Regions from separate parts of the Pedococcus sp. P1_H8 genome, predicted to be linked through region 1. Evidence: riboswitches for the same ligand, from Rfam matches in the RefSeq annotation. Region 1 holds a riboswitch; the other holds the start of a gene.
The links. A riboswitch is a leader RNA that binds a small molecule or an ion and turns the genes downstream of it on or off. The one in region 1 is predicted to bind S-adenosylmethionine.

Region 1 (7,109 bases):
AGGCCAAACCGACCTCGGCGCTCGAACAGGCGAAGGCCCCTCGCGAGGACTCGGGCATGTTCTCCGGCGCCGTGACCGGCCTGATCGAGAGCCTGCTCGACGTGGGCATCGACGGCAAGGGTCCGTTCGACTCGGCGCAGAAGGTCGCGGACGTCCGGCGGGCCGAGAAGCCTGGTGCGGACGAGGCCGTCGACGCCGTCGTCCGAGGTCACCTCAGGCTGGCTGCCGCCGGTGGGTTCGTCACCGGGCTCGGTGGTTTCGTCACGCTGCCGGTGGCGCTCCCGGCCAACGTCGTCGAGTTCTACATCGTGGCGACCCGGATGGTCGCCTCGATCGCGTCCCTGCGGGGCTACGACATCAAGCGGCCAGAGATCCGCTCGGCGGTGCTGCTCACCCTCGTGGGGGCCGACGCGGACGACCTGCTGAAGAAGGCGGGCGTTGCCTCGACCGGCCGGCTCGCCAACCTCGCGGCCCAGCGGCTGCCCGGGCCGGCGTTGATGGTGGTCAACAAGGCGGTCGGATTCCGGCTGCTGTCCACCGCGGGGAAGAAGACGCTCAGCCGGTTCGGCAAGGGCGTGCCCGTCATCGGCGGTGTCGTCGGGGCCGGTCTCGACAGCTACCTGCTGAAGAAGATCGCCGACCACGCGCGCCACGAGTTCCCCCCCAGGGCCACCGGCCTCTGAGGGGGATGGTCTCGGAGTGGCGTGGGCGTCCTCGCGCAGGCACGCTGGGACGGTGTCGGGAATCACCGGGGCGCCCAGGTCGTTTGAACCGTGTCCGGGCCATTGTGGCGTCCGGGAGCCTGCGCCCTCGAACAACCTGCGCCCTCGAACAACGGGAGTCTGACCATGGCCATGACCCGCTTCGGTGCCCTGCGCACCATCGCCACCGCGGTGCGGACCGCAACCCGTCCGGGATCGCCCGCCCTCGGCGAGCGACTGATGAGCCTGCCCCGACTGTTTCGGGCCACTTTTCGCGGTGAGTATGCCGGGACCACCCGCGGCCGGCTCCTGATGGTTCTCGGGGCGGTGGCCTATGTCGTGTCGCCCATCGACCTGATCCCCGAGCTGGCCCTGTCCGTCTTCGGTCTCGCCGACGACGCGGTGGTGGTGTCGTGGATCGCGGCAACCGTCGTCAACGAGACCGAGTCGTTCCTCGCCTGGGAGCGCACCACGCCGGCGAGGAGCGCGCACGAGACCGTGGAGGGCGACGTCGTCCGCTGACGCCAGCACGACGTCCTGATCCGCGCGGTCGGGGCGTTTCGGGGGGTGTGGGCGGTGCGGTATTTCGGGTGTGTGGACGCCGTCGTGGCGCCGTGGCGGTGCCCGCTGGGCACACCTCGCCCGCTCCGGACGGCCTCGTCCACAGCGCTGCCTGCCAGCGCTCACGGGCTGGCCTGGAGGCCGCCACCGTTGGCCCATGAGCCAGAGCCAGATCAGACTGCGAGGGCCGGCGGACGTCGTCGCCGTCCTCCCGTACCAGCTTGGTTACCACCCGCAGGACTCGATCGTGCTGATCGCCCTGCACGGTCGCAGCGTCGGGCTGATCGAGCGGATCGACCTGCCACCACCGCAGGACGCCGAACAAGTCGGCAGCGTCCTGGTGGCACCCCTGCTGGCGGACCGGCCAGATGCGGTCATGCTCGTCGGCTACGAGACGGCGGCTGGCTCGAGCCGGCTCGCGCTCGACGCGGTGCGTCGGCTGGCGACCGAGGCCGACCTCCAGGTGCTTGACCGACTCGTCGTTCGTGACGGACGCTGGTTCGCCATCGACTGCGCCGACGGTTGCTGTCCGAGCGACGGCGCACCCGTTCCGGCGGCCGCCGACACCCCCGCCGTCGCCGAGTACGTCGGGCTCGAGATCGCGCCGCTCACGGGTCGGTCGGCGATTGCCGACCTCGTTGCCGCAGATCCAGCCCTCGTGGAGGAGGTGGCAGCGGAACTGGCGGGTGTCGTGTCGTCCGACCCGGGACGGTCCGCGGCCGCCTTCCGGCTCGAAGCGCTGTCGCGCTGGTCCGTGGTCTGCGACGTGACCGATGGCGCCCCCGACGTCGAGGAGCTCGGTCCGGCCGGGGTCTCCCTACTCGTGCGCAGCATGGAGGACCTCGCGCTGCGCGACGGACTGGTGGCCTGGTTGTGCCCGGGTTCGCTGCCCCTGGACTCCCTGACGCCGGACCTCGTGGACGCGCTGCGCTGCAGCCTGCCGGCTCCCACCTGGCACAGCGGGTCTGCGGGAGCCTCGCCCGCCGTCGCCGGTCGCCGGCTGCTCGCCAGGTTGCAGTCCCTTGTCAGGTGCGTGCCCGACGAGCACGCGGCCCCAGTGCTCACGGTGCTCGCCAACTGTGCCTGGTGGCAGGGGGACGGAGCGCTGGCCCGGACGTGCGTGGACCGAGCGCTCCGCACGCACCCCGAGTACCGCCTGGCGCTGCTGCTCGAACGCATGCTCGACCTCGGAGTGCGTCCCGGAAGCCAGAAGCAGCAACCTGCGACGGAGGCGCGGTCCCGCTGACCCGGGCGTCGAGCCACGACCCGCCCTACTGCGCGTCCATCGTGCGGACGCCGGGGACGCGCCGACGGCCTCCTCGTATGATGGTCGACAGGTCATGAGTCCCAGCACCAAGCCCCGGCTTGCTGGGCGGCAACCCTCCTCGCGGTGGGGTGCCCCGGGTGAGGACCCGGCCGACCCTGACCTGGGCGGCAAGCGCGAGCGCCACAGGAGTAGTTCCGATGACCACGACCTCCCCACCACGAGCGACGTCAGGGGCCTGGCGCGAGGGTGACCCCGCCGGCCGACGCCAGTTCGTCGACCTCGGCGCGGTGGAGCTCGAGCGCGGCGGTGTCCTTCCCGCGGTGCGGGTCGCCTACGAGACCTGGGGTGAGCTCAACGCCGCTCGGGACAACGCCATCCTCGTCGAGCACGCCCTCACCGGTGACAGCCATGTCGAGGGCCCGACGGGTCCGGGTCATCCGACGCCGGGCTGGTGGGACGGGCTGATCGGGCCCGGCCGGCCCCTCGACACCGATCGCCACTTCGTCGTGGCCGCCAACGTCCTGGGCGGCTGCCAAGGGAGCACCGGCCCGTCCTCGCCGGCCATCGACGGTGCACCGTGGGGCAGCCGCTTCCCCTTCGTCACCGTGCGTGACCAGGTGCAGACCGAGGCCCTGCTCGCGGACGTCCTGGGCATCCACCGTTGGCACGCCGTCCTGGGCGGCTCCATGGGGGGCATGCGTGTCCTCGAATGGGCGGTGACCCATCCAGAGCGCGTCGCCACGGCCATCGTGCTGGCCAGCACGGCCTACGCCACTGCGGAGCAGATCGGCTGGTGCCAGGCGCAGCTGCTCGCGATCCGCGCGGACAGCGACTTCCACGGTGGCGACTACTACGAGCGCGGCGCCGGACCCGAGACGGGGCTGGGGATCGCGCGGCGGATCGCGCACGTCACCTACCGCAGCGAGCTCGAGCTGCACGAGCGGTTCGGTCGCGAGCCGCAAGCGGCGGAGGACCCGCTGGGCGGCAATGGTCGCTATGCCGTCGAGTCCTACCTCGACCACCACGCGGGCAAGCTGGCCGGACGATTCGACGCCAACTCCTACGTCGTCCTCACCGAGGCGATGAACTCCCACGACGTCGGGCGGGGACGTGGGGGAGTCGCGCAGGCACTCGCCAGGATCACCGCGCAGGTGGCAGTGGTCGCCGTCGACTCGGACCGGCTCTACCCGCCGCGGCTGTCCACGGAGATCGCGGACGCGGTCCCGGCGGCACAGCTGCACACCGTGCACTCCGACTACGGTCACGACGGGTTCCTCATCGAGATCGAGCAGGTCGGTCAGATCGTGTCCCGAGTGCTCGGTGGCCCTGCCTGACCGGGCGATTTCCGGTACGGTCGCCCCAGCGGCTGCCGTCGCCTGGTGTGCCCCGGTCCACCCGGGTCAACACCGCTACTCGGTCAACTGAACGTAGGAGGTCCCCTGTGTCCATCGTTGTGGGATATGTACCGACGAAGGAAGGGCGCGCCGCTCTGCGCCGGGCCGCGGACGAGGCGCTGCTGCGCAAGTCCAAGCTGATCGTCATCAACTCCCAGCGCGGTGGCCGAGACTTCGACGGTGACGAGGCGAACCGTTTCGAGGCGGACCTCTCCCGCATCCAGGGCGAGCTCGACGAGGAGGGCCTGGAGCACGAGGTGCGTCAGCTTGTCCGAGGCAACGAGCCGGCCGAGGACCTGATCGCCGTGGCCGAGGAGGAGCACGCCGAGTTCATCGTCATCGGCCTGCGTCGTCGCACTCCCGTGGGCAAGCTCATCCTGGGCTCGAACGCCCAGCGCATCCTGCTCGACGCGTCGTGCCCCGTCCTGGCCGTCAAGGCCGACGCCTGAGGCGACCGGTCTGCACCTGCCCTGCAGGCGTTCCATGGGCATCCAGCTGCGGATCGAGCAGGTGTCCGGAGTGTGCCGATGCGGGATCTGCGGGCAACTCGTTTTACAATGTCATCAACGAGATCTCGTCAGGGTCCAGCCCAGCCGATCTCGGCAATACTTCCACTCCCGCTGTTGTTGTCACAGACATCCCCTCAAGCATGGCTGTGATGACGTGCGCCGTGCCGCGAGTCCGCGACGAAAGGTAGTCCGTGTCGCCTGTGTCCAAGAAGGCTGCGAGCCCCGCACCGTCTCTTCCCCCCGAGTTCTCCCACCCCGCGCTGCAGAAGCTGCTCAAGCAGGGCCGCACCAACGGCTCGGTCGACAGCGGTCAGTTGCGTGATGCGCTGGAGGGGGCCGAGATCGCACCCAAGCGGATGAAGGCTGTGCTGCGTTCCCTGGACGAGCAGGGCATCCACGTGACCCTCGACTCGGCGACCGCCTCCCGCGCGGTGGCTGCGACCAGCACCCGCAAGAAGACGGCCACGGCGCCGGCCAAGAAGGCGGCCGCCAAGACTGCCGCACCTGCCGCCAAGTCGGCTGCCAAGACTGCGGCGCCGAAGGCCGAGACCACCCCCGTCAAGGCTGCTGCCGGCAAGGCCGCGGCCGCCAAGACTGCGCCCGCCAAGGCGACCACGACGAAGAAGGCCGCCTCCGCGGCCGCGGGTGAGGCAGCCCCGGCCACGAAGAAGGCAGCGACCTCGAAGTCGGCCGCCAAGACCGCGGCCACGGGCAAGGCTGCAGCAGACGGCGACGCCGCCGTCGACGGCGACGAGCCGGTGCCTGCCGAGCCCACCGAGGTGGTCGAGGGCGAGCTCGAGGACGTCGTCGTCGAGGACGACACCGAGGACGAGAAGAAGGACGACGAGGACGAGGGCTCCGGCTTCGTCCTGCGCGACGACGACGAGGACGACGCACCCGTCCAGCAGGTCGTCACCGCGGGTGCCACCGCAGACCCGGTCAAGGACTACCTCAAGCAGATCGGCAAGGTCGCGCTGCTCAACGCCGAGCAGGAGGTCGAGCTCGCCAAGCGCATCGAGGCCGGCCTGTTCGCCGAGGAGCGGCTCAACTCGGGCGACAAGATCGAGATGAAGCTCAAGCGTGAGCTGTGGTGGATCGCCCAGGACGGCAAGAAGGCCAAGAACCACCTCCTCGAGGCCAACCTGCGCCTCGTGGTCTCGCTGGCCAAGCGCTACACCGGTCGCGGCATGCTCTTCCTCGACCTGATCCAGGAGGGCAACCTCGGCCTGATCCGTGCGGTCGAGAAGTTCGACTACACCAAGGGCTACAAGTTCTCGACCTACGCGACGTGGTGGATCCGCCAGGCGATCACCCGCGCGATGGCCGACCAGGCCCGCACCATCCGCATCCCGGTGCACATGGTCGAGGTCATCAACAAGCTGGCCCGCGTGCAGCGCCAGATGCTCCAGGACCTCGGGCGCGAGCCCACCCCGGAGGAGCTCGCCAAGGAGCTCGACATGACCCCCGAGAAGGTCGTCGAGGTCCAGAAGTACGGTCGCGAGCCGATCTCCCTGCACACCCCCCTGGGTGAGGACGGCGACAGCGAGTTCGGTGACCTCATCGAGGACTCCGAAGCTGTGGTGCCCGCCGACGCGGTCAGCTTCACGCTGCTGCAGGAGCAGCTCCACTCGGTGCTCGACACCTTGTCCGAGCGCGAGGCCGGCGTGGTCTCGATGCGCTTCGGGCTCACCGACGGCCAGCCCAAGACGCTCGACGAGATCGGCAAGGTCTACGGCGTGACCCGCGAGCGGATCCGCCAGATCGAGTCCAAGACGATGAGCAAGCTGCGCCACCCGTCGCGCAGCCAGGTGCTCCGCGACTACCTCGACTGACAAGGCCGGCGCCAATCTCCGCCTGACCGCAGGTCCGGTGCCCGTGGGCTCCGGACCTGCTGCCGCGTCTGGTGGCCGGTGGGGGTTCCCCGTCCACGCTGGGCGCGAGCGACGTTGCGCAGAGTCGGACCGCCCCGGATGAGCCATCCATGCGTCTTTCGTACGAGCCTTCTCGTTGGTTTGCCGTACGTGCAGCACCGTGCGTTTGGCTAGGCTTCGCCGTGGACGAGTGGCTCTCCTCGGAGGGACAAGACGATGCCCGGTGACCCCCCTCTCGCATCTGACCCCGAAGGCTTGGCGTCGGGGCAAGCGGAAGCGGCGGCGCCTCAAGGGGCAACGGATACGTCCGGGACGAATCAGCAACCCGTCCCGGCAGCCCGCCACCGCGGACGAGTCCGCCACCGGGGCCTGAAGCAGTTCGCGGCCGCGACTGCGATGGTGGCCGCGGCGTTCGCCATCAGCTACGGGCTTTCTCGAGGTGGCGATGATCCGGCGGCCTTCGACCTCCCACAGGCGACCACCAGCTCTGCGACCTCGTCGCCCGCCACGTCGACGACAGGCGCTGTTGTGGCCACCGGGCCGACAGGGGCGCTGGCCAAGCCGAAACGCCTGCACTGGCATGCCGTCAAGTCCGCCATGTGCGTCCGGCTGCCTGACGACCCGAACGGGGTGCAATACCTGACCGTGGTCGACTGTCGCGCTGCGCACCAGGTGGAGGTTCTTGGGCGCGCTGTGATCAGCGGACCGAAGAAGTGGCCGGGGGACGACGCCATTTATGCCTCTGCGTTGGACAAGTGCAGGAAGGCCTTCGAGACGTACGTGGGCCTGGGCTACGACGAGTCGCG
Region 2 (7,109 bases), on a different contig from region 1:
CGTGCAGGATCGCCGACCAGAAGATCACCTGCTGGTTCGCCGGGACCAGCCCCTCGGCGACCGTCAGCGCCACGACCGGCAGGCCCAGCACCACCGCGACCCACGTCAGCGCCGGCGTCGCTCTGACCGCGTAGACCGCGATCGACAGCACCAGCACTCCGAACACCCCGATGAGCGTGCGCCCGAGCGGTGTGTCCCCGGCAAAGGGGTACGCCATCACCTCGAGCAGCTGGGCCGCGAGGAGCACCCCGCTCGGGTGTCCCTTGACGGCGTTGAACCATTCACGCATGGCGACACCCTAGGGGTGGGCGCCGAGTTGCCAGGCGGCGTGCTTCAGTTCGTGACGATCCTGACGCGCAGCGTCCGGGCGGCCACGACGGCAGCCAGGCAGGCGGTGACCGCCATGACCAGCGCCATCGGCACGGCTGAGCCCGAACCCATCGCGCCGATGAGCGGGGCGGACACCCCACCGATGACGAACTGCGAGGCGCCGAGCAGAGCAGCGGCAGTCCCGGCAGCCTCACCGTGGCGGGTCAGGGCCAACGCGGGGGTGTTCGGCAGGGTGAGACCGCAGGCGAACAGCAGGAACCAGAGCGACACCAGGACCATGGCGAGACCGCCGAACCCGGTGACCGCCGAGGCGAGGAGCAGCAACGCGGCGACTGCCCCGATCGACACCCCGGCGCGGACCAGCTGGCGCGGCTGGAACCGCTTGAGCAGGAAGGGGTTCGCCTGCGATCCGGTCAGGAAGCCCAGCGAGTTGAGGCCGAAGGCGAGACCGAACTGGGTCACACTCAGGCCGTAGATGTCCTGCAGCACGAACGACGAGCCGCCGATGTAGGAGAACAGCGTCGCGAACATCAGGCCGCTGATGAGGACGAGCCCGACGAAGGTGCGGTCCCGCAGGAGCATGCCGTAGGTGTTGAGCACCGGACGGAGGGCCAGCGGCCGTCGACGCTCTGCCGGAAGCGTCTCGCGCAGGGCGAGGCTGGCCAGCGTCACCAGGAGCACACCCGCCACGGCGAGGATGACGAAGACACCGCGCCACGAAGTGAGGCGGAGGATGAAGCCACCCAGCGTCGGGGCAAGCACCGGCGCGAGTCCCATGACCAGCATCAGGCGGGACAGCATCGTCGCGGCGGCGGACCCCGCGAACAGGTCGCGCACCATCGCCATGGCAACCACTGACACGGCCGCGTTGCCCAGCCCCTGGATGGCTCGTCCGACAGTGAGCAGCTCGATGGTCGGGGCGAACGCACAGAAGACCGAGGCCGCGATGTGCAGTGCCAGTCCGGCGATCAGCGGTCGGCGGCGACCGATGGCGTCCGCGAGCGGGCCCACGAGGAGCTGCCCGAGCCCCATGCCGAGCAGGATGCCGGTCAAGGTGCCCTGCACCGCCGACTCCGACGCCGCGAGGTCGCGGGTGATCGACGGCAGCGCCGGGAGATAGGTGTCGATGGTCAGCGGGCCGATCGCGATCAACGCGCCGAGCACGAGGACGAAGCGAACGTAGGAACGGCCCGTCGGGGCGCTCTGGACACCGTTCGCCGGCAGCGGTGTCCGGGTGCTGACCGAAGCCTCAGCAGTGGCTGTCGCAGCAGTGGGGGTCGCTGCAGTGGGGGTTGATGCAATGGACGTCGGGGCGGTCGGAGTCGGGGCGGTGGCGTCAGTCAGGGTCTCGGGGGCGGCAGTCACCTCTGCGCAACGACGAAGGGCACGGGATCTATTTCATCCCGTGCCCTTCGATCTCAGGTGATTTCTCCCACGCAGGGGTCCGTCCCTGCCTTGAATCCTTGCCGTCAGTCCCTGCCGGTGAGCTCCCAGGCATCGAGCGACTCCTCGACCTCCTCGCGACCGGCCAGGCCTCTGGCGACCGGGTCGTTGTCGTAGCGCGAGTCGGGTGCGTAGCCCGGCGTGTAGCCGGCGCCGGGCAGGACGACCTCGTCGGTGCGCTCGACCCCGGCGTCGGCCGGAGCGGCCTGCCCGTCGAACACCGGCTCCATCTCGGGCACCTCGTCCCCGCGCATGAGTGCCAAGGTCATCGGCAGGTCGTCGAGCTTGATCAGCACGTCGCGCGCCTTGGAGCCCTCGGACGGACCCACGACTCCGCGGGACTCCAGCAGGTCCATCAGTCGGCCGGCCTTGGCGAACCCGACGCGCAGCTTGCGCTGGAGCATCGACGTGGAGCCGAACTGCGTCGTCACGACGAGCTCGGTCGCCTGGAGCAGCAGCTCGAGGTCGTCGCCGATGTCGTCCTCGACCTGCTTCTTGGACGCGACCACGGTCACGTCCTCGCGATAGCTGGGCTTGAGCTGGCCGGTCACGTGCTTGACGACCTGCTGGATCTCGGACTCGGTGACCCACGCACCCTGGACGCGCATGGTCTTGCTGGAACCCATCGGCAGGAACAACGCGTCGCCCTGACCGATCAGCTTCTCGGCACCGGGTTGGTCGAGCACGACCCGGCTGTCCGCCAACGAGGACGTCGCGAACGCCATCCGGGACGGCACGTTGGCCTTGATCAGACCGGTCACGACGTCGACCGACGGCCGCTGGGTGGCCAGCACCAGGTGGATGCCGGCCGCCCGCGCCAGCTGGGTGATCCGGACGATGGACTCCTCGACGTCACGGGGCGCGACCATCATCAGGTCGGCGAGCTCGTCGACGATGACGAGCAGGTAGGGGTAGGGGTGGATGACCCGCTCGGACCCTGCCAGCGGCTTGACCTTCCCCGCCTTGACCGCCTTGTTGAAGTCGTCGATGTGCTTGAACCCGAACTGCGCGAGGTCGTCGTACCTCGTGTCCATCTCGCGCACCACCCAGGCGAGTGCCTCGGCTGCCTTCTTGGGGTTCGTGATGATCGGCGTGATGAGGTGCGGGATCCCCTCGTATGCCGTGAGCTCCACCCGCTTGGGGTCCACCAGGACCATGCGCACCTCGTCGGGCGTGGCCCGCATCAGGATCGAGGTGATCATCGAGTTGACGAAGCTGGACTTGCCCGCACCGGTGGCGCCCGCGACGAGCAGGTGCGGCATCTTGGCGAGGTTGGCGATGACGTAGCCGCCCTCGACGTCCTTGCCGACCCCCATCACCATCGGGTGCTCGTTGCCCCGCGCGGCCTGGCTGCGAAGCACGTCGCCGAGGCTGACCTTCTCGCGGTCGGCGTTCGGGATCTCGATGCCGATCGCGGACTTGCCCGGGATCGGCGAGAGGATACGGACGTCGGCGGAGGCCACGGCATACGCGATGTTCTTGGAGAGGGCGGTGACCCGCTCGACCTTGGTGCCGCGGCCGAGCTCGACTTCGTAGCGGGTGACCGTCGGTCCGCGGCTGAAGCCGGTGACCTGGGCATCGATGTCGAACTGCTCGAGCACCTGGCTCAGCGACTCGACCACCCGGTCGTTGGCGGCGCTGCGGGTCTTGTGCGGTGAGCCGGGCTCGAGGATCGCGTTGTCGGGCAACGTGTAGGTGATGTCGCCGGCCAGGGCGAGCTGCTCGACGCGCTGCGGCAACGGGGTCGTCGGCGGCGCCTCGAGGGCGGCCTTGACCTCGATGGCCGGACCCTTGACGGGCGAGGTGGTTTCGGCGGTCGCCGAGGGGGCCAGCACGCCGGGCGAGGTCGGGCGCTTCTCGCCCGGGCGGAACCGCCGACCGTCGGGTGCCACGAGGGCGGCCTGCTCGAACGCCTCGTCCCCCTCGAGGGGACCCTCCGGGTCGATCACCCGGCGACGACGCTTGGGCTTGTCCTCGACCGCGTCGGTGAGCCCATCGGTGCCGGGGTCGACAGCCCCACGGTGCAGGAGGTGGTCGCGCAGCTCGGAGAGTCGGGTCGGGACCAGGTGCAGCGGCGTCGCGGTCATGACCAGGAGGCCGAAGAAGCCGAGCATCAACAGGATCGGCACGGTGCCGTAGACCGACACCGCCGCCTTCAGCGGGCTGGAGGCGAGGAAGCCGATGATGCCGCCGCCGTCGCGCATTCCGTCGGCGCCCTGCGGCGGAACGGGAACCCCGGCGGCGACGTGCGCCAGTCCGGAGGCAGCGAAGGCGAGTGCGCCGAGACCGACGCCGATACGTGAGTTGGCCGAGTCGTCCTGCGGTGCCCGCAGGAGACGGATGCCGAGGAAGAGCAGGGCGAGCGGCACGGCATACGCCACCCGCCCGAAGGTGCCCGCCACGATCGCGTGGATCACGTCGCCGATCGCACCCTCGAAGGCCCACCACTCGCGGGCCGCCACGACGATCGACAGGCCGATGAGGGCGAAGCCGATCCCGTCGCGGCGGTGCTCGGGCTCGAGCTCGCGAGCGCTGCTGCCCACTCTGCGCACGGCTCCCCCGGCAACGTGTGCCATGCCCATCCAGGTCCCTCGGACGGCGCGCAGGGGCAGGGGCAGTCCGCCCCCGCTGGTCTTGCCGCGGGCAGGGGACTTGCGGGGTGCGCTGCTCTTGCGGTTGGCGGGGCGTGTTGCGGTGCCCCGGCCCCCGGATGAGCGCGACCCTGCTGTTGATCGTGCTGGTGTGGACGGACGTGTCGCCATGATCCGCAGGCTACGCGAAGGTCACACCGGACACACGCGTCACACGCGTTCCACGGCCGGGCAATGTGTCCCTTCCGGCCTCGCCGACGACCAGGAATGGTCGTCGGCACAGGCGCGCACCCAGGGGGAAAAAAGGTCGCGCGGGGACGGCGGTGCCGACCCACCCCGCCAGACCGCTCGGCCAAGGCCGCCCGGCCGTTCCACGCCGCAGACCGCAGACCGCGGATCCATCTCAGATCGCGGGAACCCCGCCCGGGTGCTGGATCGCGCTGGGCACGTGCCGCTACCCTCGACGACAGGTCATGAGTGTCAGCGCGAAGCCCCGGCTTGCTGACCAGCAACCCTCCTCCGCGGTGGGGTGCTCCGGGTGACGACCGGGCCGACTGCACCCGCAGCCGGCAAGCGCGGACTCGGGAGCTCTCTCGGGTCCCACCCGGACCAGGAGCTGTACCCCATGTCGATCGCGAGCACCCCGCCACCCGCCTTTCGTCGGAGCGCGCCCCTGGCGCACGCCCGCACCCAGAGCCACCTGCGCCCCGTCCCCGACGCCGGTTCCCTGGGCGAGGTCGGCCCGCTGCCCGCAGTGGTGTCCGAGTCGCTGCTCGTGCCGACGGTGGACGGCGCCGTCGACTATGCCAACTTCGACCACGCCGCGTCGACGCCGGCGCTGGTGAGCGTCAAGAAGGCAGTCGACACCGCGCTGCGGACCTACTCCTCGGTCCACCGGGGCAACGGCTGGGCCTCCCGGGTGACCTCGGCGTGGTACGAGCAGGCGCGGGCCGAGGTGCGGGCGTTCGTCGGGGCACGTGAGGGCGACGAGGTCGTCTTCACCCGCAACAGCACCGACTCGTTCAACCTCCTGGCTCGCTGTCTGCCACGACACACGCAGGTCTTCGTCTTCGAGTCCGAGCACCACGCCGCACTGCTGCCCTGGCCGACGAACCGGACCCACCGGCTTCCGGTTCCCGGCAGCGTCAGCGACGCGAGGGCCCTTCTGCGCACCGCACTCCGCGACCACCCCGGCCGGCACCGCCTGGTCGTGCTGGCCGGTGCCTCCAACGTCACCGGGGAGATCTGGCCCGTCCGGGAGCTGGCCGCCATCGCCCGGCAGGCCGGTGCGAGGGTCGTCCTCGACGCCGCCCAGTACGCACCGCACCGCCCGGTCGACCTCGACGACCTCGGCGTCGACTACGCCGTGCTCTCCGGCCACAAGCTCTACGCACCGTTCGGCACGGGAGTCCTGGCGGGTCGGGTCGACTGGCTCGACGCTGCGGCGCCCTACCTCGCCGGCGGCGGCGCCACCAAGTCGGTGACCGAGCGCGGTGTCGTATGGCAGCAGGGGGCCGCCCGCCACGAGGGGGGCAGTCCCAACGTCATCGGCGCCATCGCCCTGGCGGCGGCGTGCCACGCCCTGCGCGCGCACTCCGACGCCGTCGAGGAGCACGAGCGCGCGCTGGGCGCACGCCTGCTGGAGGGCCTGTCCGCCATCGACGGTGTGCAGACCTACTCGCTCTTCAGTCCCGACCACGAGCGGGTCGCTGTGGCGACCTTCACCATCGACGGGGTGGACTCGTCCCTGGTGTCCGCGGCCCTGTCGGCCGAGCACGGCATCGGCGTCCGGGACGGCAAGTTCTGCGCGCACCTGTGCGTCGACGCCCTGCTCGACGACCCCTATGCCGTGGGCTCCACGACCGCCGTCCGGGCCAGCGTCGGGCTGGCCACGACCGCGGAGCACGTCGAGCGGTTGCTCTCGGCCGTGGCCGAGCTCGCCGAGCACGGGCCTCGCGCCGAGTACGTCAACGGTCCGCAGGGCTGGTTGCCCGTCGGCGACCCGCGGGCGCTCGACCTCGCCCGCCCCTGGTAGCCGACCCCGCGGCATACCCCGCCGTTGGCTGGCAGCTCACACCCCACCCGCCACCCCTTTATCGGGTTACCCGATAAAGGGGTGCTTCACCCGGGAACGGTTCTCGGGTGAAGCGCAACCTTGTTGGGTGAAGCCGGCGCAGGTCAGGCCTGGATGACGACCGGGATGATCATCGGGCGGCGGCGGATCTTGCCGCCGACCCAACCGCCGATCGCCCGGCGCATGACCTGCTCGAGCTGATGGGAGTCGGTGACACCGTTGCCGGTGGCCTCGGCGAGCGCCTGCTCGATCTTGGGCCGCACCTGGCTGAAGATCTCGTCGTCCTCGGCGAAGCCCCGGGCCTGGATCTCCGGCCCGGCGGCGATCTTGCCGGTGGCGGAGTCGATCACCACGATGACCGAGATGAACCCCTCGTCACGCAGGATCCGGCGGTCCTTGAGCAGCGCCTCGTCGAATTCACCCACCGAGGACCCGTCGACGTAGACGTAGCCGCAGGGCACCGCCCCGACGATCCGCGCGACACCGTCGACGAGGTCGACGACCACGCCGTCCTCGGCCAGCACGACCTGCTCGCGGGGGACACCGGTCTGGACCGCGAGCTCGGCGTTGGCCACGAGGTGGCGCCACTCGCCGTGCACCGGCATCACGTTGCGGGGCTTGACGATGTTGTAGCAGTAGAGCAGCTCGCCGGCGCTGGCGTGGCCGGACAC

Region 2: it holds a riboswitch for S-adenosylmethionine, as region 1 does, so the genes downstream of both, AC1DYG_RS10900 (aminotransferase class V-fold PLP-dependent enzyme) here and metX (homoserine O-acetyltransferase MetX) in region 1, are expected to answer to the same signal.

The regions. Positions count from the first base shown of each region.
Region 1 is NZ_JBFUCP010000005.1:163,751-170,859, reverse strand. Features, by position in the region: gene AC1DYG_RS09615 (EcsC family protein) at 1-683, shown strand, start outside; gene AC1DYG_RS09610 (YkvA family protein) at 849-1,223, shown strand; gene AC1DYG_RS09605 (DUF4192 domain-containing protein) at 1,420-2,508, shown strand; SAM riboswitch class IV at 2,599-2,709, shown strand; gene metX (homoserine O-acetyltransferase MetX) at 2,727-3,863, shown strand; gene AC1DYG_RS09595 (universal stress protein) at 3,971-4,372, shown strand; gene AC1DYG_RS09590 (RNA polymerase sigma factor) at 4,633-6,264, shown strand; gene AC1DYG_RS09585 (septum formation family protein) at 6,703-7,109, shown strand, end outside.
Region 2 is NZ_JBFUCP010000006.1:246,712-253,820, reverse strand. Features, by position in the region: gene AC1DYG_RS10915 (ion channel) at 1-289, opposite strand, end outside; gene AC1DYG_RS10910 (multidrug effflux MFS transporter) at 334-1,695, opposite strand; gene AC1DYG_RS10905 (FtsK/SpoIIIE family DNA translocase) at 1,800-4,355, opposite strand; SAM riboswitch class IV at 4,834-4,946, shown strand; gene AC1DYG_RS10900 (aminotransferase class V-fold PLP-dependent enzyme) at 4,990-6,399, shown strand; gene AC1DYG_RS10895 (ribonuclease J) at 6,543-7,109, opposite strand, start outside.